Regions from separate parts of the Paenarthrobacter sp. AT5 genome, predicted to be linked through region 1. Evidence: predicted binding sites of a transcription regulator. Region 1 holds the regulator's gene; the other holds the start of a gene.
The links. The regulator HrcA, encoded in region 1, represses chaperone genes, less so after heat shock. The targets are predictions, from matches to a motif close to TTNGCACTCGNNNNNNNCGAGTGCNAA.
Positions count from the first base shown of each region.

Region 2: the regulator HrcA is predicted to act here: its motif matches at 2,504-2,530, upstream of groES (co-chaperone GroES).

Region 1 is NZ_CP136441.1:2,651,612-2,661,229, reverse strand. Features, by position in the region: gene lepA (translation elongation factor 4) at 1-1,102, shown strand, start outside; gene hemW (radical SAM family heme chaperone HemW) at 1,103-2,332, shown strand; gene RI444_RS12215 (DUF4870 domain-containing protein) at 2,374-2,787, opposite strand; gene RI444_RS12210 (DUF3097 domain-containing protein) at 2,903-3,754, opposite strand; gene hrcA (heat-inducible transcriptional repressor HrcA) at 3,971-4,978, shown strand; gene dnaJ (molecular chaperone DnaJ) at 5,028-6,155, shown strand; gene RI444_RS12195 (16S rRNA (uracil(1498)-N(3))-methyltransferase) at 6,158-6,934, shown strand; gene RI444_RS12190 (GerMN domain-containing protein) at 6,971-7,840, opposite strand; gene RI444_RS12185 (PhoH family protein) at 8,265-9,350, shown strand; gene ybeY (rRNA maturation RNase YbeY) at 9,347-9,618, shown strand, end outside.
Region 2 is NZ_CP136441.1:3,386,523-3,397,454, forward strand. Features, by position in the region: gene groL (chaperonin GroEL) at 360-1,973, opposite strand; gene groES (co-chaperone GroES) at 2,060-2,356, opposite strand; gene RI444_RS15660 (hypothetical protein) at 2,555-2,974, opposite strand; gene RI444_RS15665 (THUMP-like domain-containing protein) at 3,042-4,274, shown strand; gene RI444_RS15670 (shikimate 5-dehydrogenase) at 4,317-5,135, opposite strand; gene ykgO (type B 50S ribosomal protein L36) at 5,215-5,337, opposite strand; gene RI444_RS15680 (GTP-binding protein) at 5,363-6,493, opposite strand; gene RI444_RS15685 (glutamate--cysteine ligase) at 6,655-7,806, shown strand; gene tsaD (tRNA (adenosine(37)-N6)-threonylcarbamoyltransferase complex transferase subunit TsaD) at 7,846-8,979, opposite strand; gene rimI (ribosomal protein S18-alanine N-acetyltransferase) at 8,976-9,479, opposite strand; gene tsaB (tRNA (adenosine(37)-N6)-threonylcarbamoyltransferase complex dimerization subunit type 1 TsaB) at 9,479-10,150, opposite strand; gene tsaE (tRNA (adenosine(37)-N6)-threonylcarbamoyltransferase complex ATPase subunit type 1 TsaE) at 10,150-10,737, opposite strand; gene alr (alanine racemase) at 10,734-10,932, opposite strand, start outside.

The DNA of each region.
Region 1 (9,618 bases):
CGGCGTGAGCTCTCCTGAGCCCACCCCGTCGAAGGGCCTGGGCGTAGGCGAGGTGGGATACCTCATCACCGGCGTGAAGGATGTCCGCCAGTCCAAGGTCGGCGATACTGTCACCAACCAGGCCAAACCGGCCTCGGAATCGCTCAGCGGGTACGCCGATGCGAAGCCGATGGTCTTCTCCGGCCTCTACCCCTTGGACGGCACGGACTACCCGGTACTCCGCGACGCCTTGGAAAAGCTGATGCTCAACGACGCCGCCCTGGTCTACGAGCCTGAGACGTCAGCTGCGCTGGGCTTCGGTTTCCGCGTCGGCTTCCTCGGTTTGCTGCACCTCGAGATCACGCGCGAACGTTTGGAACGCGAGTACAACCTCGACCTCATCTCTACTGCTCCCAACGTGGAGTATGAGGTCATCTTGGAAGACAAGCGGGTTGTCCACGTCACCAACCCCAGCGAGTACCCCACAGGCAAGATCGCCGAGGTCCGCGAACCGATGGTCTCCGCTACCGTCCTGGCGCCCAACGAGTTCGTCGGCGCCATCATGGAGCTGTGCCAGAGCCGCCGCGGTCAGATGAAGGGCATGGACTACCTGTCCGAGGACCGTGTCGAACTCCGTTACTGGATCCCGCTGGCCGAGATCGTGTTCGACTTCTTCGATCTCCTGAAGTCCAAGACGCGCGGGTACGCCTCGCTGGACTGGAAGGCCGACGGCGAGCAAGTGGCCGACCTCGTCAAGGTCGACATCCTGCTTCAAGGTGAACAAGTGGACGCGTTCAGTGCCATCACGCACCGCGACAAGGCCTATTCCTATGGTGTGATGATGACCGGGAAGCTCCGCGAGCTCATTCCGCGGCAGCAGTTCGAGGTGCCCATCCAGGCTGCCATTGGCTCCCGCATCATCGCCCGCGAGAGCATCCGGGCCATCCGCAAAGACGTTCTTGCCAAGTGCTACGGCGGTGACATCACCCGTAAACGCAAACTGCTGGAAAAGCAGAAGGAAGGCAAGAAGCGCATGAAGATGGTGGGCCGCGTCGAGGTGCCGCAGGAAGCCTTCATCGCTGCCCTCACCACTGACGAGTCGAAGGACAAGGCAAAGAAGTAAATGCCAAGCGTCCTGCCTTTGGGCGATCCGGCACCTGCTGACGGCTTGCTGCCGTCGCAGGTGCTCGCCGACGTCGGACGCCGGAAGTTCGGCTTATACGTCCACATACCGTTCTGCGCGGTGCGGTGCGGCTATTGCGATTTCAACACCTACACCGCGACGGAACTGGGCGGGGGAGCCTCACAAGCTGCCTACTCAGGTACCGCAGCGTCGGAGGTGGACTTCGCAGCGAAAGTGCTTAAGGATTCAGGCCTGCCGCGGCGTCCCATGGGTACCGTTTTCTTTGGCGGTGGCACGCCCACGCTGCTGCCGGCCGAAGACCTCGCGGAGATCCTGCGGACCGCAGTGGGGCATTGGGGGCTGGAAGAAGGCGCTGAGGTCACCACGGAGGCCAACCCGGATTCGGTAACCCGTGAATCGCTGCAGGTCCTCAAGGACGCCGGCTTCACCCGCGTCTCCTTTGGCATGCAGTCGGCAGTCCCGCACGTCCTCAAGGTACTGGACCGGACCCACACGCCAAGCCGTGTCCCCCAGGTTGTCCAGTGGGCCCGGGAAGCAGGGCTGGCCGTCAGCCTGGACCTGATTTACGGGACGCCGGGGGAGTCCATGGCCGACTGGCGGGAGTCGTTGGAGACCGCGCTCTCCTACGAGCCCGACCACATCAGCGCCTACGCCTTGATCGTGGAGGAGGGGACCAAGCTTGCCGCCCAGATCCGCCGTGGCGAGGTGCCCGGCATCGACGACGACGACCACGCGGCCAAGTATGAACTTGCCGACCAGCTGATCTCGGAAGCCGGCCTGGGCTGGTATGAGGTCAGCAACTGGGCCAGGACACCTGAGCAGGCCTGCCGCCACAACCTGGCATATTGGCGCGGCGACGACTGGTGGGGTATCGGCCCCGGAGCGCATTCCCATGTGGGTGGCGTCCGGTGGTGGAACGTGAAGCACCCCGCTGCCTATGCTTCCCGCCTGGTGGCCGGAGAATCTCCGGCTGCGGGCAGGGAAACGCTCGACGCCGGAACACGGGACGTGGAGCGGATCATGCTGGAGGCGCGGCTTGTGTCAGGCCTGGCAATAGACGGCTTGGACAAGGACGGCAGGCGTGCTGTGGCGGGTTTGATAGCCGATGGCCTGGCCGAACCTGCTGCGGCCTTCCAGGGTCGCTTGGTGCTGACCCTTAAGGGACGTTTGTTGGCCGATGCGGTAGTGCGGCGCATCCTGCCGGACTGACTTACGGAAAGATCGGCCCTGCGGAAAGATCGGCGTCGCCGCTACTTGATCCAGCGAAGGTTGAGGCGGTAGCGGTGCGGCTGGCCGTGGTTCACGCGGATGCCGGCGGAGACGGAGAAGCACGTGAGTGCCACCCAGATTGCCGTGGCGATGACGGCAAAGATGTTCCCTACAACCGGTAGCAGTACGAGGATGTTCGCTACGGCCGCTGCAATGGTGGGCGGCAGCGTGAAGTTGAGCGCTTCCTTGGATTCCTGCGCTGTAAAGGGACCCCTGTCGCGGAAAATCAAGTAAATCAGCAGCGAGGGCAGGCACCCGAGGATTCCACCGAAGTGCGCCAGGGTTGCCCACTGGCGGTCCTCGCTGGCTGTGAGAGGGAGTGCGTTTGCAGGCGCGCCATGGTACTGGGGCTGACCTGCGGCCCTGCCCGGTTCTTCTGGGGCGTTCTCTGACACGTTGGTTCCCTTTGCTATAAAAAATGCTGCGGTGTTGCTGTCCCAGAATATAGGGTCCGGGGCTGTTCCGGGACCAACCCGCCGCCCGCCGCCGTCGGACGCCCGGGCGCTGGAGTCAGGGCGCGGTGAGGAAGTCGATGACTTCCTCGACGCGGCCCAGGAGGGAGGCTTCAAGGTCGGCGTAGGTGCGGACCGCGCCCAAAAGGCGCTGCCAGCCGATTCCGATGTCCTCCGCAGTCTCGTGCGGCCAGCCAAAAGCGCGCAGGATCCCCGTCTTCCAGTCCGTACCGCGGGGAACATCGGGCCATTGGGCGATGCCAAGGACCTTGGGCCGGATCGCCTGCCAGACATCCACGTAGGGGTGTCCCACGATCAGGACGTTACGGGCAGCGCCCGGCAAGGTCATCGCTTCGGCGGCGATCCGCGATTCCTTGGAGCCGGCTACGAGGTGGTCCACGAGGATTCCCAGTTTGCGCCCCGGGCCGGGGTTGAAGGCTGCTATCGCGGCTTTGAGGTCATCCACCCCGTGCAGGGGCTCGACGACGATGCCCTCCACGCGGAGGTCGTCACCCCATACTTTTTCCACGAGTTCCGCATCGTGCTTGCCCTCCACCCAGATGCGGCTCGCTTTGGCCACCTGGGCCCGTTGGCCACTGACGCGCACGGAACCCGAAGCTGTCCGGGTGGGGGAGGCTGCAGTGGCGGGCGCCTTGGGCGCGGGAGGCAGGAGCCGGATGGGCTGACCTTCCAGCAGGAAGCCGAAGCCCAGCTGGAAGGACTTGGTTTTTCCGCGCCGGTCTTCGAGGGCCACGATGTGCATCCCGCCGGACTTTTCCACGCGGGTGACCGCACCCACCCAACCGGATTGGGCATCCTCCAGCACCATCCCGCGCTGCACGGGTACCTCCGGGAGCCGCTGTTGGGCAGGAGCGGTCAGGTCCTGTGGACCCCAGGTGTCATAAGCCAAGGAATGACCTACCTCTTCGGGCTTGGACGGCTGCCGGGCCGCAGTCGCCGCCAGGCCTGCCATGGATGTCTGCGCGGGCGGTTTCAATGCTAGCAACGCGGTGGCTCATACTAGACTTGTTAGCACTTGGGCATGTCGAGTGCTAAGCAAAAGGGTCAGCTGAAGGTCCCTCGTGCATCAGTGCATGGGCCGGATGGTCTGTCAGGAGGTGTTGGAATGAGTGAGCCACGCAAACTCGAAGTGCTGCGTGCCATTGTTGAGGACTACGTACATTCGCGGGAGCCTGTTGGTTCCAAGGCCCTGGTAGAACGCCACCACCTGGGCGTATCCAGTGCGACCATCCGCAACGACATGGCGGTGCTTGAAGAAGAGGGGCTGATCGCAGCGCCACACACCAGCGCCGGCCGTATTCCGACGGACAAGGGCTACCGCCTGTTCGTCGACCGGATCTCCCAGGTAAAGCCCTTGTCGGCCGCTGAGCGTCGTGCCATCCACTCCCTGCTTGAGGGGCCGGATGATATGGACGACATCCTTGAGCGGACCGTGAGGCTCCTGTCGCAGCTGACCAACCAGGTAGCCGTCGTGCAGTATCCGCACTCCAAGCGCGCCGTGGTGCGCCATGTTGAGTTCGTCCTCCTCGGGCCAAAGCAAGTGCTCGTGGTGCTGATTGCCGACACTGGAAGCGTTGGGCAGAAGGTCATCGATGCCGGTGCCGACGTTGCCAACGAGGCCCTCATGGCGCTGCGTTCACGGTTCCTGGGCAGCATCGCCGGCACGCAGATGGACCTCCTTCCGCAGGTCTTGCCGTCCGTGGTGGCGCTGTGCCCGCCGGAGCTGCGGGGACTGGCCCAGATGCTGGCCAACGGACTCCAGGCCCTCAGCGATACCAGTAAGGAAGAGCGGATCCTGATGGCCGGCACGGCCAACCTCGCCCGTTCCAACGTGGACTTCCCCCTGAGCATAGGGCCGGTGCTGGAGGCCCTTGAGGAACAAGTTGTCATGCTCCGGTTGTTGTCGGACATGGGGGATGATCCGCGCGGCGTGACAGTGGGCATCGGCCGGGAAAATCCCTACGACGGGTTGGCCGAGGCCTCCGTGGTGGCTACCGGTTACGGTTCCGGCGCCAAGGTTGGAGTCCTCGGTCCCACCCGTATGGACTACCCCACCACCATGGCGGCAGTCCGCGCCGTAGCGCGCTACCTTTCCCGAATTCTCGGCGGCTGAAACCGGCCGTCACCAAAGACCGCAGTACAACAAGGAAGAGATACCGACTTTGAGCAGCCACTATGACGTTTTGGGAGTCTCGCCGGAAGCCACCGGGGAAGAGATCAAAAAGGCGTACCGCAAGTTGGCGCGCAAGCTCCACCCGGATGTAAATCCGGGGGAGGATGTCGCCGAACGCTTCAAGGCCGTGACCCACGCTTACGAAGTCCTGTCAGACCCGCAAAAACGCAGGGTGTACGACGCCACGGGCAATGAAAACGGAACGGACAACGGCTTCGGCGGCGGCTATTCCGGGCAAGGCTTTGCCTTCCAGGACATTTTCGACACCTTCTTTGGCGGGGGCGGGGGTCACGGAGGGCCCGCGTCCCGCGTGCGCCGTGGCCAGGACGCCCTCATCAGCGTGCGCATTGATCTCAAGGACGCCGTGTTCGGCGTCAACAAGAAGCTCGAAGTGGACACCGCTGTTGTGTGCCCCACCTGTGACGGCAGCTGCTGCCGTCCGGGTACCCACCCGGAACGCTGTGACATTTGTGGCGGCAGTGGCCAGGTCCAGCGCGCTGTGCGCTCCATTCTGGGTCAGGTCATGACCACCGCGCCCTGCGGATCCTGTGAAGGATTCGGCACCATCATCAAGGATCCCTGCAACGAGTGCAGCGGCCAGGGCAGGATCCGCAGCCGCCGGTCCCTCACCATCAAAGTGCCCGCCGGTGTGGCCACGGGGACCCGTATCCAGCTGTCCGGCCAGGGCGAGGCAGGCCCCGCCGGTGGTCCGGCAGGCGACCTGTACGTGGAGATCCGCGTCAACAGCGATTCCACCTATATCCGCGAAGGGGACGATCTCCACGCCACGCTAAGTGTTCCCATGACTGCAGCCGCACTAGGCACGGAGTTGACCCTGGAGACCTTCGACGGTCCGCAGGAGATCGATGTGAAGGCCGGTACGCAGTCCGGCGAGATCATCACCCTGCGCGGGCTCGGCGTGACGCATCTTCGCGGTTACGGCCGCGGCGACCTCAAAGTGCACCTGCACGTGGAGACGCCAACCAAGCTGGACGCCGCCCAGGAAGACCTGCTCCGTCAACTCGCCAAACTCCGCGGAGAACAGTTCACGGACGGGAAGCTCGTTGCCAGCGGCGGGATGTTCGCCAAGCTGCGGGACAAGCTCGGTAACCTGTAGCGGTGAGCAACCCCGTATTCTTCGCCCCCGCCGGCAGCCTTGGCGGATTGGTGTCTGGTTCCGTCTTTGTCCTGGAGGGCCCGGAGGCGCGGCACGCCGTGACAGTGAAGCGTCTGTCCGCGGGCGAACCGGTGGATATTTCCGACGGTGAAGGTGCCAGGCTGACGGGTAGGGTCTCCGAGGCAGGGCAAGGCTCGCTGTCCGTGGTTGCGGAAGAAGTAGCCTTTGAGGAACGTCCCGCTGTCCGGTTGGTGCTCGTGCAGGCGCTTGCCAAAGGAGACCGCGACGAACTCGCCATCGAAACGGCTACCGAGCTCGGCATTGATGCTGTGATCCCCTGGCAGGCGGAGCGCTCCATTGTGCGGTGGAAGGGCGATCGCGCCGCGAAAGCGCACGCGAAGTGGCAGTCCGTGGTGACTGCAGCAGCGAAACAAGCACGCCGGGCCTGGATTCCTGAAGTCAGGGACCTGGTGGACACTACAGCGTTGGCCAAAGCGGCCGCCGCGGCGGATTTGGCGGTGATCCTCCACGAGGACGCCAAGAACTCCCTGCGTTCGGTGATTGAGGAGGCCGGGTTCCTCTCGAACAGCGGCCCGGACGCCGCGAGGGAAGTCCTCCTGATCGTCGGTCCAGAGGGTGGGATGGCTCCCCGTGAGGTGACCAGGCTCAGTGATGCCGGCGCGGTGACGGCGCTTTTGGGGCACCACGTGTTGCGATCGTCAACGGCCGGACCGGCCGCCGTCGTTCTGTTGAGCGATATTCTGGGCCGCTGGCGTTAGCAGACGGCGGACCGGCCCAACCGCCCGGGCCAGGGCTCACTCGACCTTGAAGAGGCGGGTGTCCAGGGTGGTCTCGTCTGCGCGGCCGGATTCATCCACCTGAACAACCCGGAGTTCATACTTGCCGGGCTTCAGCGTGGCCCCGAAGGAGAAAACCCCGTATTGTCCGGGATCTCCGGTTGGCTTCGCCTGGCCGGTAAGCTTGCTGGTCCGCGTTCCGGAGCCGTTGTCCTGGAGGATCTGCCAGTTCACGGGCTTTGAACTGTCGGTGCTGCGCCCGTTGAACTTCACCGCACCCGCGGGCACCGAGGCATCTTCCTGAGGATCGATGATCCACAGCGGCGCCACCAGTGAGGCATCACGTGCCATGGGCTGGCCCAGCTTCACCTGCCCGAACGCCATGAAGTCCGTGTGCCCGTCCACCAGGATGACTACCTGGATTTGCTGGCCCGAGTTGATCAGGCCCGAGGAGGACGCCGCCGCCGACGCCGTGTAGACCAGCTGCTGTACGGCTCTTTGGGCCATCCCGGCGTCGAGGTTGGCGTTGAACGCATCCCGGGAGATGTCCACTGTGATGACGTTCTTGCCGGAGATGGAAGTGGCCAGGCTCCCGGGGTCCTGCCATGGCGTGAAGAAGTCGTGGTCCAAGGGCTTCTGCGCCATCATGATCCGAAGCGCCGTGGTCACCGGGTTCTCATCGCCGGAGATGTCCCTGAACTCTCGGTACAGGTAGACGTTGTCCTTGCTGCGCCCGATCCAATAGACGGGAATTTTGGTCGAAGCCTGGGTTGTCTCAAGGGGGGCATTGCTCGCGGGAGCGTCCTGGACGCTGATGGGAGGTCCCGAGGTGGCCGGTGTGTTGCCGCCGTTGGCTATGCAGCCCGTCAGCAATAGGACAGCAAGCATCGCAGGCGCCGCTACTGCGGATTTTCTCCGCCGCTGCGCGCCTTGCTGGTTGTTTGCCGGCTTGGTGATGGGGGTTCCTTGCCTCGCGGCCGACGTTTCCGGGCGGCCGGTAGTGCGTACAGTGTTGTTCCTGTTTCTTCCTGCTTTGCCAGCTTGGCACATGTACGACGGCGTCCTGCCGGCTTTTGGGGGTACCGGGGCAACTGCAACAGGATTGATATCGGCCCGATGCCGAGTTGAGACAAATTCGTAACGGCCTTGATTCGATGCTGTGAAAGCCCCCACGGAAAGGGGCCGGGCTGCGGTCTGCTGGCGTAGGATTGGAGGCATTCCCGCAGGCGGGCATCCGTGAGGATGGGCGCACCACGGACATATGGATAATGACTGAACCAACCGGAGGAGATCAGGCCGTACGGCCAGCACTATGAGTGAATCCCTGAATGGGCGGTTGCGGACCGGAAACGGAAACGCCGCGGCCACCGAGTTCCCGCACACGCTACCGGGCACGCGCACGGAAATCGTCACGTTCGACAACTCCGATCAAATGATTCACTCGCTGGGCAGCCATGATGAGGCCTTGCGCTACATCGAGGATCAGTTTCCCGACGTCAATTTCCACGTTCGTGGCAACGAGCTGTCCATGTCCGGGCCTTCGACTGTTATTCCGAGGATCATGCGGCTCCTGGAGGAAGTCCGGGGGCTGGTGGCCAAGGGAACAGTGGTCACTCCGGACGTGCTGCAGCAGCTGGTTTCCCTCTTGCGGTCCCAGTCCGTGCAGAACCCCGTGGACGTGCTGACGCACAACATCCTTTCCAGCAGGGGCAGGACCATCCGGCCCAAGACCCTGAACCAGAAGAACTATGTTGACGCCATCGACGGGAACACGGTGATCTTCGGCATCGGTCCGGCGGGTACCGGCAAGACGTACCTGGCAATGGCGAAAGCCGTGCAAGCGCTCCAGAACAAGGAAGTCAGCAGGATCATCCTGACCCGGCCGGCGGTGGAAGCGGGGGAGCGGCTCGGCTTCCTGCCCGGAACCCTGAGCGACAAGATCGATCCCTATCTTCGGCCGTTGTATGACGCTTTGCACGACATGATGGACCCTGAATCGATTCCGCGGCTCATGGCGGCAGGGACCATTGAAGTTGCCCCGCTCGCCTACATGCGTGGCCGCACCCTGAACGATGCCTTCATCATTTTGGACGAGGCACAAAACACCACGCCCGAGCAGATGAAGATGTTCCTCACCAGGCTTGGGTTCGGCTCGAAGATGGTTGTCACCGGCGATGTGACCCAGATCGATTTGCCGTTCGGTGCCACCTCCGGCCTGCGCATTGTCCGGGAAATCCTCACGGGGATCGACGACGTCAATTTCTCGATCCTTGAGGCCGGCGACGTCGTCCGGCACCGCCTTGTGGCAGACATCGTTTCCGCGTACAGCAAGTGGGATGACGCCCACCGGCCCGCAGCAGCGGCCGGCGCACAACACAAACGTGGAGAACGCAAATGAGCATTGAAGTCAACAACGAGTCCGGCGTGGAGGTGGACGAGGAACAGCTGGTAACACTGTCCCGGTTCATCTTCGAACGCCTGTATATCCACCCGCAGGCCGAACTGTCCATCCTTTTGGTGGATGAAGCTGCCATGGAAAAGCTGCACATCGAACTCATGGACGAGCCCGGAGCAACCGATGTCCTCTCGGTTCCGATGGATGAGCTGACGCCGGGGACTCCGGACAAGCCCACGCCGCAGGGCATGCTCGGGGATATCGCCATCTG
Region 2 (10,932 bases), 740 kb from region 1:
GCACTAAGGATCGGGACCGTGCCGGGGCTGCGCCCGGAGGACCAACACTGCTGTGACGAGGCAAAACGATAATAAGGATACTTAGTCAAGATTACCGACCGCCATGTGACGCATTCCACGCAAAGTATCAGCCGGTTGCCGGGCTTCCGCACCAATGACGTCGGCCGGGACCGGGAGGTGATAGGGGGACGGCCGAAAGCGGGCGGGAGGTGATAGAGGGACGGCCGAAAGCGGGCGGGAGGTGATAGAGGGACGCCCGAAAGCCGGCGGGAGGTGATAGAGGGACGGTTTGCAGCCGCGGCGAGGCAGCAAAAAGCCCCGGCCACTGGGCGTGACCGGGGCTCTTTGGGGCAGGCAGCCTAGTGCTGGTGGCCTGCGTGTGCGTCTTCTTCCTCGGCCGGCTTCTCGGCAACCAGGGTCTCGGTGGTGAGAACCAGGGCAGCGATCGAAGCGGCGTTGCGGAGGGCAGAGCGGGTGACCTTGACGGGGTCGATGATGCCGGCAGCCGTCAGGTCCTCGTACTCGCCGGACTTGGCGTTGAAGCCGTGGTTCGCCTCGAGCTCGGAAACCTTGGCAACCACAACGTAGCCGTCAAAGCCTGCATTCTGGGCAATCCAGCGCAGCGGCTGGGTCAGTGCACGGCGGACGATGCCAACCGCAGCGGCGGCGTCGCCTTCGAGTGCCTTGACGGCCGGGTCCTCGTCCAGGGCCTTGAGGGCGTGGATGAGGGCCGAGCCACCGCCGGAAACGATGCCTTCTTCAAGGGCGGCACGCGTAGAGGAAACAGCGTCCTCGATGCGGTGCTTCTTTTCCTTGAGCTCGACTTCGGTAGCAGCGCCAACCTTGATGACGCCGATGCCGCCGGCCAGCTTGGCCAGGCGTTCCTGCAGCTTCTCGCGGTCCCAGTCGGAGTCGGTGCGGGCGAGCTCAGCACGGAGCTGGGCAACGCGGTCCGCAACGTCCTGCTCGGTTCCGGCGCCGTCAACGATGGTGGTGTGGTCCTTGGTGACGGTGATACGGCGGGCCGTACCCAGCACCTCCAGGCCAACGGTGTCCAGGCTCAGGCCCAGGTCCGGGGAAACAACCTGCGCACCGGTGAGGGTGGCGATGTCCTGCAGCATGGCCTTGCGGCGGTCGCCGAAGCCGGGAGCCTTGACGGCAACAACGTTGAGCGTGCCGCGGATGCGGTTGACGATCAGCGTGGACAGGGCTTCGCCCTCGATGTCCTCGGCGATGATGAAGAGCGGCTTGGAGGCCTGCAGCGCCTTCTCCAGCAGCGGCAGGAATTCCTGCAGGGAGGAGATTTTGCCCTGGTTGATCAGGATCAGGGCGTCTTCGAGGACGGCTTCCTGGCGTTCTGCGTCGGTGACGAAGTACGGGGAAAGGTAGCCCTTGTCGAACTGCATGCCTTCGGTGAGGACGAGTTCGGTCTGGGTGGTGGAAGACTCTTCGATGGTGATGACACCATCCTTGCCCACCTTGCCGAAGGCCTCCGCCAGCAGTTCGCCGACCTCTTCGCTCTGCGCGGAGATGGCAGCGACGTTGGCAACCTGGGTGCCTTCGACTTCGCGGGCGTTCTCCAGCAGGCGGGCGGCAACGGCCTCGACGGAAACCTCGATGCCGCGCTTGATTTCGCCAGGTGCGGCGCCGGCTGCAACGTTGCGCAGGCCTTCCTTGACCAGGGCCTGTGCAAGCACGGTGGCGGTGGTGGTGCCGTCACCGGCAACATCGTTGGTCTTGGTGGCGACTTCCTTGGCAAGCTGTGCGCCAAGGTTCTCGTAGGGGTCGTCCAGCTCAACTTCGCGGGCGATCGTCACGCCGTCGTTGGTGATCGTGGGGGCGCCCCACTTCTTGTCCAGGACGACGTTGCGGCCGCGGGGACCAAGCGTCACCTTGACGGTGTTGGCGAGCTTGTCGATACCGGCCTCGAGGGACCGGCGGGCAGCGTCGTTAAACGCAAGCTGCTTTGCCATGGTTGTGTCCTTTCAGAACGGAAAACCCGCACCGCAGGCGGCTGGAAGATATTCCAAGCGGGCCTGCAGCGCGGGATTCCAGGAAGTTACTTTACGACGATCGCGAGGACGTCGCGGGCGGACAGAACGAGGTACTCGTTGCCACCGGTCTTGACTTCGGTTCCACCGTACTTGGAGTAGATAACGACGTCGCCAACAGCTACGTCAACCGGCACGCGGTTGCCGTTGTCATCGAAGCGGCCGGGGCCGATTGCAACAACTTCGCCTTCCTGCGGCTTCTCCTGTGCGGAGTCCGGAATGACCAGGCCGGAAGCCGTGGTCTGCTCTGCTTCGAGCGGGCGAACAACAATACGATCCTCAAGAGGCTTAATCGAGACCGACACTCGGATCTCTCCTTTTCATGAGCTGATTCATGGACTAAGAACAAGGGTGCCGAGGCGTGCAACCGTCGTCGCGGTGCCGGCAGCGTACCTGGCGGTAGTGGTTAGCACCCTCACGGGGAGAGTGCTAACAAGACTCTATGTAAGGCGTTAGCACTCGGTCAAGGTGAGTGCCAGCATTTCGTCATGGGTGAACCCGGATTACTGCTCCCGGAGGTCCTCGAGATCGTAGTCATCGTCGTCGTTGCCGCCCGCTGTTCCGCGGTTCAGGTAGAGCACGACGCCGGCGCCGACAGCTACGACGCCGGAGATCACCAAACCGATGATTCCCCCTGCACGGGCGCCGCTGTGGAGTTCGCGGATATCGCGGGCCTCGTCCGTCGCGTCGCCAATGTTTTTTCCGGAGACGGAATAGGCAGCTGCGTTGAAGGCATCCAAGGCGAAAATAACGATCAACAGCGCCACGCAGACGACGGCGATGACGACGCCGGCGATCAACGCCGGGCGGGCGTAAGTAGAAAGCGACCGGCCGGGGCTATGCTCTTCGGCTCCGGAACGGGCGGAACTGTGGTCGTCCGGATTGTTGGTGTCGGAGGGCTGCGGGGTTGCGGTGTCTTCCATGAAACAACCCTATCCGGATGATCTGGCCGGTCCCGGCCCGCAGGTCATAAACGTTAGGCTGGATGGCATGCCCCACGCTCCCCAGGACCACCTCGCGCCGTTGCTGACTACCGAAGGATGGGAGCTTCTCGCCTCGTTAGGGCCCTACAAAGAGGCCGACGCCATGGCAGTGAACCAGGAACTGCGCAAGGCCGGGCACCCGGCAGAGCTGGTCGCCGCGGTCCTTACCCAATCCCGCCTCAGGACCCGCGCGGAGGCAAAGTTCGGAGAGTTCGCCCGGCAGATGCTCTTCACCCAGGCCGGCCTGGAACAAGCCACCAGGCTCAACGTTGCGGCACGTCACGCCGAACGTTTCGCCAAGGCCGGGATTTTGCACGTAGCTGACCTGGGTTGTGGATTGGGCGCCGATTCCATGGCAATGGCCTCCATGGACATCAACGTCACCGCCGTTGAAATGGACGAGACCACAGCCGCGTGCGCCACTATCAACCTCATGCCGTTCCCCCACGCCAAGGTCCTTCATTCCGATGCCACCTCCGTTGACCTGGACGGCGTGGACGGGGTGTGGCTTGATCCGGCACGGCGCACCACGTCCACCTCCGGAACCAAGCGGATCTGGGACCCGGAAGCCTTCTCTCCGCCGTTGTCGTTCGTGGAAGGCCTTGCCGCCACGGGACGCGCCGTCGGCGTCAAGATGGGTCCGGGCATGCCCCACGAATCAGTTCCCGCAGGCTGCGAAGCGCAGTGGGTGTCCGTAGGTGGCGACGTCACCGAGGTAACGCTGTGGTTCAACGCAGTGGCGCGGCCCGGTGTCCGTCGGGCGGCCCTGGTGATCGGCCCCCAGGGCGCTGCGGAGATCACCAGCGGTGAGGATTTCGACGGCGGCCCGGCAGCCGCCGTCGGGCCCGTGGAGGGATTCCTGTACGAGCCGGACGGCGCAGTGATCCGGGCGGGCCTCGTCGCGGATGTGGCAGGAATGCTGAACGGCCACTTGGTGGACGAGCACATTGCCTACATCTGCGCGCCGGAGCTGCGCGACACGCCCTTCGCCCGCGCCTACCGGGTGCTGGACGTCATGCCATACAACGTCAAAGCCCTCAAGGCCTGGGTAAAAGCGAACGGAATCGGCGTACTGGACATCAAGAAGCGCGGAACAGCGGTCACGCCGGAAGAGCTCCGCAAGCAACTCCTGCCGGGCAAACCTGCCGGGAAAGCCGGAAAACCCAAGACAGCCACCCTGGTCCTCACCCGGATCGGGGAGGAGAGGGTGGCCGTCGTCGTGGAGCCGGTCAGCGCCTGACACAGGCCCGGGGCGCTGGCGGGAGGGCCCCGGGGCCCGACCTTAGGCTTGGCGCCGCGAAAACTCCGACGCTTCGCGGACCTGTTCGGGAGTGGGACGGACGCCCGTGTACAGAACGAACTGTTCTTCCGCCTGGATGGCAATCACTTCCGCTCCCGTGATGACGGGCTTGCCGGCCTGGCGCGCCGCAGCGATCAGCGGAGTCTCAGACGGTAAGGCGACGACGTCGAACACCATCTTCGCCGCTGCAATGGTGGAGTCGTCGAAGGACTGGGCAGTCTCGTCCGCACCGGCCATGCCCAGCGGCGTGACGTTGATAATGAGGTCCGCTGTGGATTCGTTCACGTCGTCCTGCCACGTAAAGCCATACAGCCCTGCGAGCGCCCTGCCCGTGGTTTCGTTGCGCGCCACGATGGTCACGTCGGTGAACCCGGCGTCACGGAGGGCGGCGGCCACAGCTTTGGCCATCCCGCCCGCGCCCCGGAGCAATACTGAGTGGCTGGTCGGCACCTCGTGGTCCTTCAGGAGCCGCGCGATGGCAATGTAGTCGGTGTTGTAGGCGGTGAGGACGCCGTCATTGTTCACGATCGTGTTGACGGAGTCGATGGCCTTCGCTGAGGGGTCCATGACGTCCACCAGGTCAATGACCTGCTCCTTGTAGGGCATGGAGACTGCGGCTCCACGGATGGGAAGTCCGCGGATGCCCGCGACCGCCATGGTGATGTCGGCGGGGGCAAAGGCTTTGTAAACGAAGTTCAGGCCCAACTGGTCATAGAGATAGTTATGGAACCTGGTCCCGATGTTGCTGGGTCGCGCAGCCAACGAGATGCACAGGGACATGTCTTTGTTGAGGATGGGCATGCATCCATTAAACAGCCCGGACAGGGCGGGCGGACCACTAAGTCATATTTATGAACGCCGGCCCGCCCCGTGGCCCCGGCTAGCCTTGCCGGGCCTTCATACGCGGGTTCTGCTTGTTGATCACGAAGGTGCGTCCGCGCCGCCGCACGATCTGGGCTCCGGGAATCTTCTTCAAGGCACGGAGCGAGTTGCGGACTTTCATTGATGTTCTCCTTTGTGTTGTAGGGCTAGAGGGCTTTGCTGAGCTCAAACGGGTCATCCCACGCCGCGGGTTGGGCCTCCATCTCCGCCTCGGTCAGCTGGCAGCCATCCAACAGCTGCCTGATTTCCTGTGCGTTCACGTCTTCCGACCGTCCGGTTAGGGCCAGCACGGTTCCGCGGTCGCCGTGGTGGGCGTGACCGTCAAGGACCATGTCGACGCCGGTGTGCGGCTTTGCCTGTGCGGCCGCCTCGACTGACCAGGGCCCTGTGCTTTCCAGCCAAACGCGAGGGCCTATCCCCTGAACTGTGATCCGGATGTTGGCGGCCGAGGCAATCCAAAGGCGGCCCCGCATCCAGTGGGTGCCGGCGGCCAGCTGCGGCAGGGCTTCACGAAAACGGCCCGGATGGAGTGGCTTGGACAGAGCGTGGAGGACGGTGCTGAACGTCCCCGTGGCATCGTCCGGTGGACGGCGAACCACGCCGGGCCTGGTCCGGGCGATTGCCTCGACATGGTCGTAGCATCCCGGCGTGAACTTATCAGCGGAGCCAATGACGGCAGCATGCGGCGCCAGCTGCCCAACGAGTTCGGTGCCGGCCCGCCAATGCGCGCTGTCAATCCGCGTTTCACCGCTCAGCCCGGCACTGAGGCCCGGAAACAGCATGACGGAGTCCACGTGGCCCAATTCTCCGATGAGGAACTCACCGCTGGTCCGGTCGTCTTCGGGCATTGCGGTGAAGCCGGATTCATACAGGGTGTGCCGGTCCCACATGTGGTCCTCGAGCTCCGCGGGGTCGACTGCCAGCACCGCGTTGTCGATGACCATGCGACCATCCAGGGCCTGCTTCAGTTCGGCTGCCGCCATGGCTGCAGCGACTCCCGGCGGGAGTCCCAGGACTACTTGGTCGAACCCGCAGGAAGCGAGCCGCTCCGCGGTCGGAACCACATCCAGTCGGACGGTGCAGCTGAGGCAGCCGTGCTCAAGAACCGTGGTTTCCCGCTCAAAGAGTTGGCCGCCCCGGTAAACCCTCCGCAGCACGAGCGACCCGTCCAGGAGGTCGTGGAGGACTACCGCCGAGTTGCCGTGGGTGCGGCCGAGCCGGGCAGCAGCAGAGTCGCGGCAATGGGTGTCTAGTGAGCTAAGGACTGTGATGTGCATGAAAGCCAGCGTAATTGAGAATTGTTCTCAATAGCAAGAAGCGGAAAGACATTACCCTTCGCCCGTCCGGCGCCTTGGGCTGCACTAGACTTGATCCGACCGCTGGCGGCCCCGCAGCGGGGCGGCGTCCGGCCGAAATGACAAAACAACGAGGGGACTACGTGCATATAGAGTTTGCGCCATCCAGGCAATCGACGCTGGGTGTGGAATGGGAGCTGGGGCTCGTCAGCGCACGCACAGGAGAACTCGTCTCGGTCGCGAACGACGTCCTCAGGGGCGTTGCCGCCAATCATCCGGACCTCAACGAGGACGACGAGCACCCCCATATCAAGCGGGAACTGCTCCTCAACACAGTCGAACTGGTCACCGGCGTCTGCAACACGGTCAAAGAAGCCAAAGAAGACCTCAGCCGTTCGCTGGCAGCGGTCCGCGAGGTCACGGATTCCATGGGCGTTGAGGTTTTCTGCGCCGGAAGCCACCCCTTCAGCCCTCCCCTCCTCCAACCGGTGACGGACAAGGAGCGCTACGCCAAGTTGATCGAGCGTACCCAGTGGTGGGGGCGCCAGATGGTGATCTACGGCGTCCATGTCCACGTCGGCATCGACCGCCGGGACAAGGTCCTTCCGATTCTAGATGGACTGGTCAACTACTTCCCGCACTTCCAGGCTCTTTCGGCCTCCAGCCCCTACTGGTCCGGCGAAGAAACAGGGTACGCGTCCCAGCGGGCCCTGATGTTCCAGCAGTTGCCCACCGCCGGGCTGCCCTTCCAGTTCCAGTCCTGGGAGGCCTACGAGTCCTATGTGCAGGACATGTTCACCACTGGTGTCATCGACGCCATTTCGGAGATCCGCTGGGACATCAGGCCTGTGGCGGCGCTCGGAACTATCGAGATGCGCATTTGCGATGGCCTGGCAACGCTGGAGGAAGTCGGCGCCATCGCCGCCCTGACGCAGTGCCTGGTCCACGAGTTTTCCGGAATCCTGGACGCAGGGGGCACTATTCCCACCATGCCGCCGTGGCACGTGCAGGAGAACAAGTGGCGTGCAGCCCGGTACGGCATGGAAGCCATCATCATCCTGGACGCCGAAGGCAACGAGAAACCCGTCACCGAGCACCTCACCGAAACCCTGGCACGGCTTGAGCCGATTGCCGCCGAGCTGGGCTGCTCGGAGGAACTCGCCGACGTTGCCAAAATCATTGAGCGGGGTGCCAGCTACCAGCGCCAGCGCCGTGTGGCCGCCGAACACAATGGCGATCTGCAGGCCGTGGTGATGGACCTCGTCCAACAGATGCGCAAGGGCCCCGACGCCTGATCCCGCACCGGGCAGGTCGGGGCACCGGTTAGCTCGGGCTCAGGCCGGGACCGACACCGTGGTGACGGGCATGGAGGAATCGGGCGCAAACGCCACCCCGCTGGGGGCTATCCCTCCCATGATGAGCTGAGCCCCGAGGGCAGCAACCATGGCACCGTTGTCCGTGCACAGGTTCAGCGGCGGGACGTGCAGCTTGATCCCGGCCGAAGCACACCGCTGTCCGGTCAGTTCGCGGAGCCGGGAGTTGGCGGCGACGCCGCCTCCCAGCAAGAGGTCGGTGATGCCATGCTCCTTGCAGGCCAGGACGGCTTTGGACGTAATAACGTCCACAACAGCCTCTTGGAAAGCCGCCGCGATGTCCGCCACTGGAACCTCTTCACCGCGGGCTTCGAACTGCTCCACGCAGCGCGCCACAGCCGTTTTGAGGCCGCTGAACGACCAGTCATAGCGGTGCGGACCTTTTTCCTCGGCGGTGCCCATGTACTTGGGCTGGGTCAGGCCGCGCGGGAAGCGGATGGCTTTCGGGTTCCCTTGGCGTGCCAGCTTGTCGATGGCCGGACCACCCGGATAGCCCAGGCCAAGAATGCGGGCAACCTTGTCGTAAGCCTCCCCTGCGGCGTCATCGATCGTGGAACCCAGGAGTTCAACGTCATCGGTGATGCTCCGGATCCGGAGGATCTCCGTGTGTCCTCCGGAGACCAGGAGGGCACCGAGGTTCTCCGGCAGTTGCCCGGCACCCAGGCCTGCGGCAGCACCGGCGTCGTGCTTTGCATCCAGAAGGCCGACGCCCACATGCGCCACCAAGTGGTTGATCGCGTAAAGCGGCTTGCCGGTGGCTACTGCGAGCGCCTTGGCCGCGCAGACGCCCACCATGAGGGCTCCGGCCAGGCCGGGCCCGGACGTGACGGCAATCGCGTCGATGTCCTCCAGGGTCACTCCCGCTTCCTGCAGCGATTCCTGCAGCGTCGGGACGAAGGCGTCCAGGTGCGCCCGCGAGGCGATTTCCGGAATGACTCCGCCGAAGCGGACATGTTCGTCCATGGAAGAGGAGACCGTATTGGTCAGCAGCGTCGTCCCCCGCACAATGCCGACGCCGGTCTCGTCGCAGGAGGACTCGATGCCCAGGACCAGTGGTTCCTTGGGGGATGCGGCGTTGGGAAGTACGGCGCTCACGCCTCTGCTCCTTCTGTGGACCCGGCAACATTCAGTGGCAGCCGCATGATCAAGGCATCGGTGCCATCCCGGTAGTAGCGCGGGCGGATATGGATCTGTTCGAAACCGAAGCGGCGGTACAGCTGTTGCGCCCGCGGGTTGTCTGCACGGACCTCCAGCAATACATCAGCGGCTTTGCGGCGCCGCGCTTCGTCGATGAGTTCGGTGAGGATCGCTGAGCCGATGCCCTTGCCTTCGCATTCAGGCACGACGGCGATCGTCTGGATGTCCGCGATGGGCTCAATGCACATCAAACCCGCGTAGGCGATGATTTCACCCGCGGACTCTGCCACCACATAACGGCGTGTTTCGGGCTGGGACAGCTCATCGAAGAACATCTGCAGCGGCCAGGCATCGATCGGAAACAGCCTGCGTTCCAGGGCCTCCACTGCGGGCACGTCGGCGTCTGTCATGTCCCGGAGGGAGATGCCGGCACGTTCGAGGTTGGGAGACAGCTTCATCACAAGGCCCGCTTCCGGGGTCCAGGCACCTGGGCATCGGACTCGCGCAGGTAAAGGGGTGTCGAATCCAGCAGGGTCTCCCCCGCGGCGAGCTTCGCCAAGGCGAACTGTCCCAAGGAAGCGGCGTCCGGCTGCGTCGCAGCGAAGTCTTCGTTGGCGTCCAGGACCTCAGAGTACAAGCCGGCTCCGGCGCCGAACACGGGAAGGTCCGGCAGTTGGGCCGCGAAGCCCACATGGGGACCATCCACCAGGTGGGGAAGTTGGCCGTCAGCCAGGGTGTAGTGCGCCCAGTAAATCTCTTTGCGCCGGGCATCCGTGGCCACCAGGAATTCCGGCACGGCGGACGTGGATCCGGCCACCTCCAAGGCGATGGCGTCCAGGCTCATCTGCCCGTACAGCGGCTTGTTCCAGACGAAAGACAGTGTGCGGGCCGTCGCGATGCCGGAGCGCAGGCCCGTGAAGGGACCGGGGCCGACGCCGGTGACGATGGCATCGATGTCCGCACCCGTGATGCCGGCGCGTGCCAGGAGCTGCCCGATCCCGGGCGCCAGGACTTCCGCATGGCTGCGGGTGTCCTCGGTGACGAAGGAATCCACCACGGTTTCCAAGGCTTCATCGGAAATGAGTGCGGCGCTGGCGACGGCGGAAGTGTCTATGGCCAGGATCAGCATCAGTTGTTTCCCCCTGTCAGCGCGGTTTCCAGGACGTCCGGTACTTCCGCCCAGCGGGGACCGTAGCCGCGGAAAACGATGGTGCGTGGCTCGTCGTCCTCCTCGGTATCGAAGTCAAGGACGTCGTCCTGCCGGGGAGTGTCGGTTTCCGTCGTGGATTCGCCGCCTACGGCCCGGTGCAGTTCCACGTCCAGCCGGCTTTCGGCAAGATGCTCCACCCGGTCGCGGCCCCACTCCACCACCGTCACGGACGTATCCATGGTGTTTTCGAGGTCAATGTCATCGATTTCGGCCGCAGACTCAAGGCGGTAGGCGTCCACGTGGACCAGGTCCGGACCGCCGGGCCGGGGGCCGTCCGGAAGATTGGGATGGATGCGCACCAGGACGAAAGTGGGCGAGATGATGCCCGCCCGGACACCCAGCCCCTCGCCGAGGCCCTGGGTGAACGTTGTCTTGCCCGCACCCAGTTCACCGGTGAGGACCAGGAGATCTCCTGCTTCCAGTACCCCGCCCAGAGCTGCGGCGAGCGCGTGTGTCTGCTCCGCCGTCGTGACGTTGAAGCGGTGTTCCCATTGCGGTTGGTTCACAGCGAGGCTGCCTTTGCCGCCGCCTCACTGGGCCGGACCGAGCCGGCAGCTGATTCAGCCCCGGCCGCTGGCCCGCCAGCGGACTCATTGACGTAGGTGCGCGGAACGCGGGGGCTGATGCGGGTCACGATCTCGTAGTTGATGGTGCCTGCGGCGCGGCCCCAATCGTCCGCGGTGGGACCGTCGTCGGTGCCT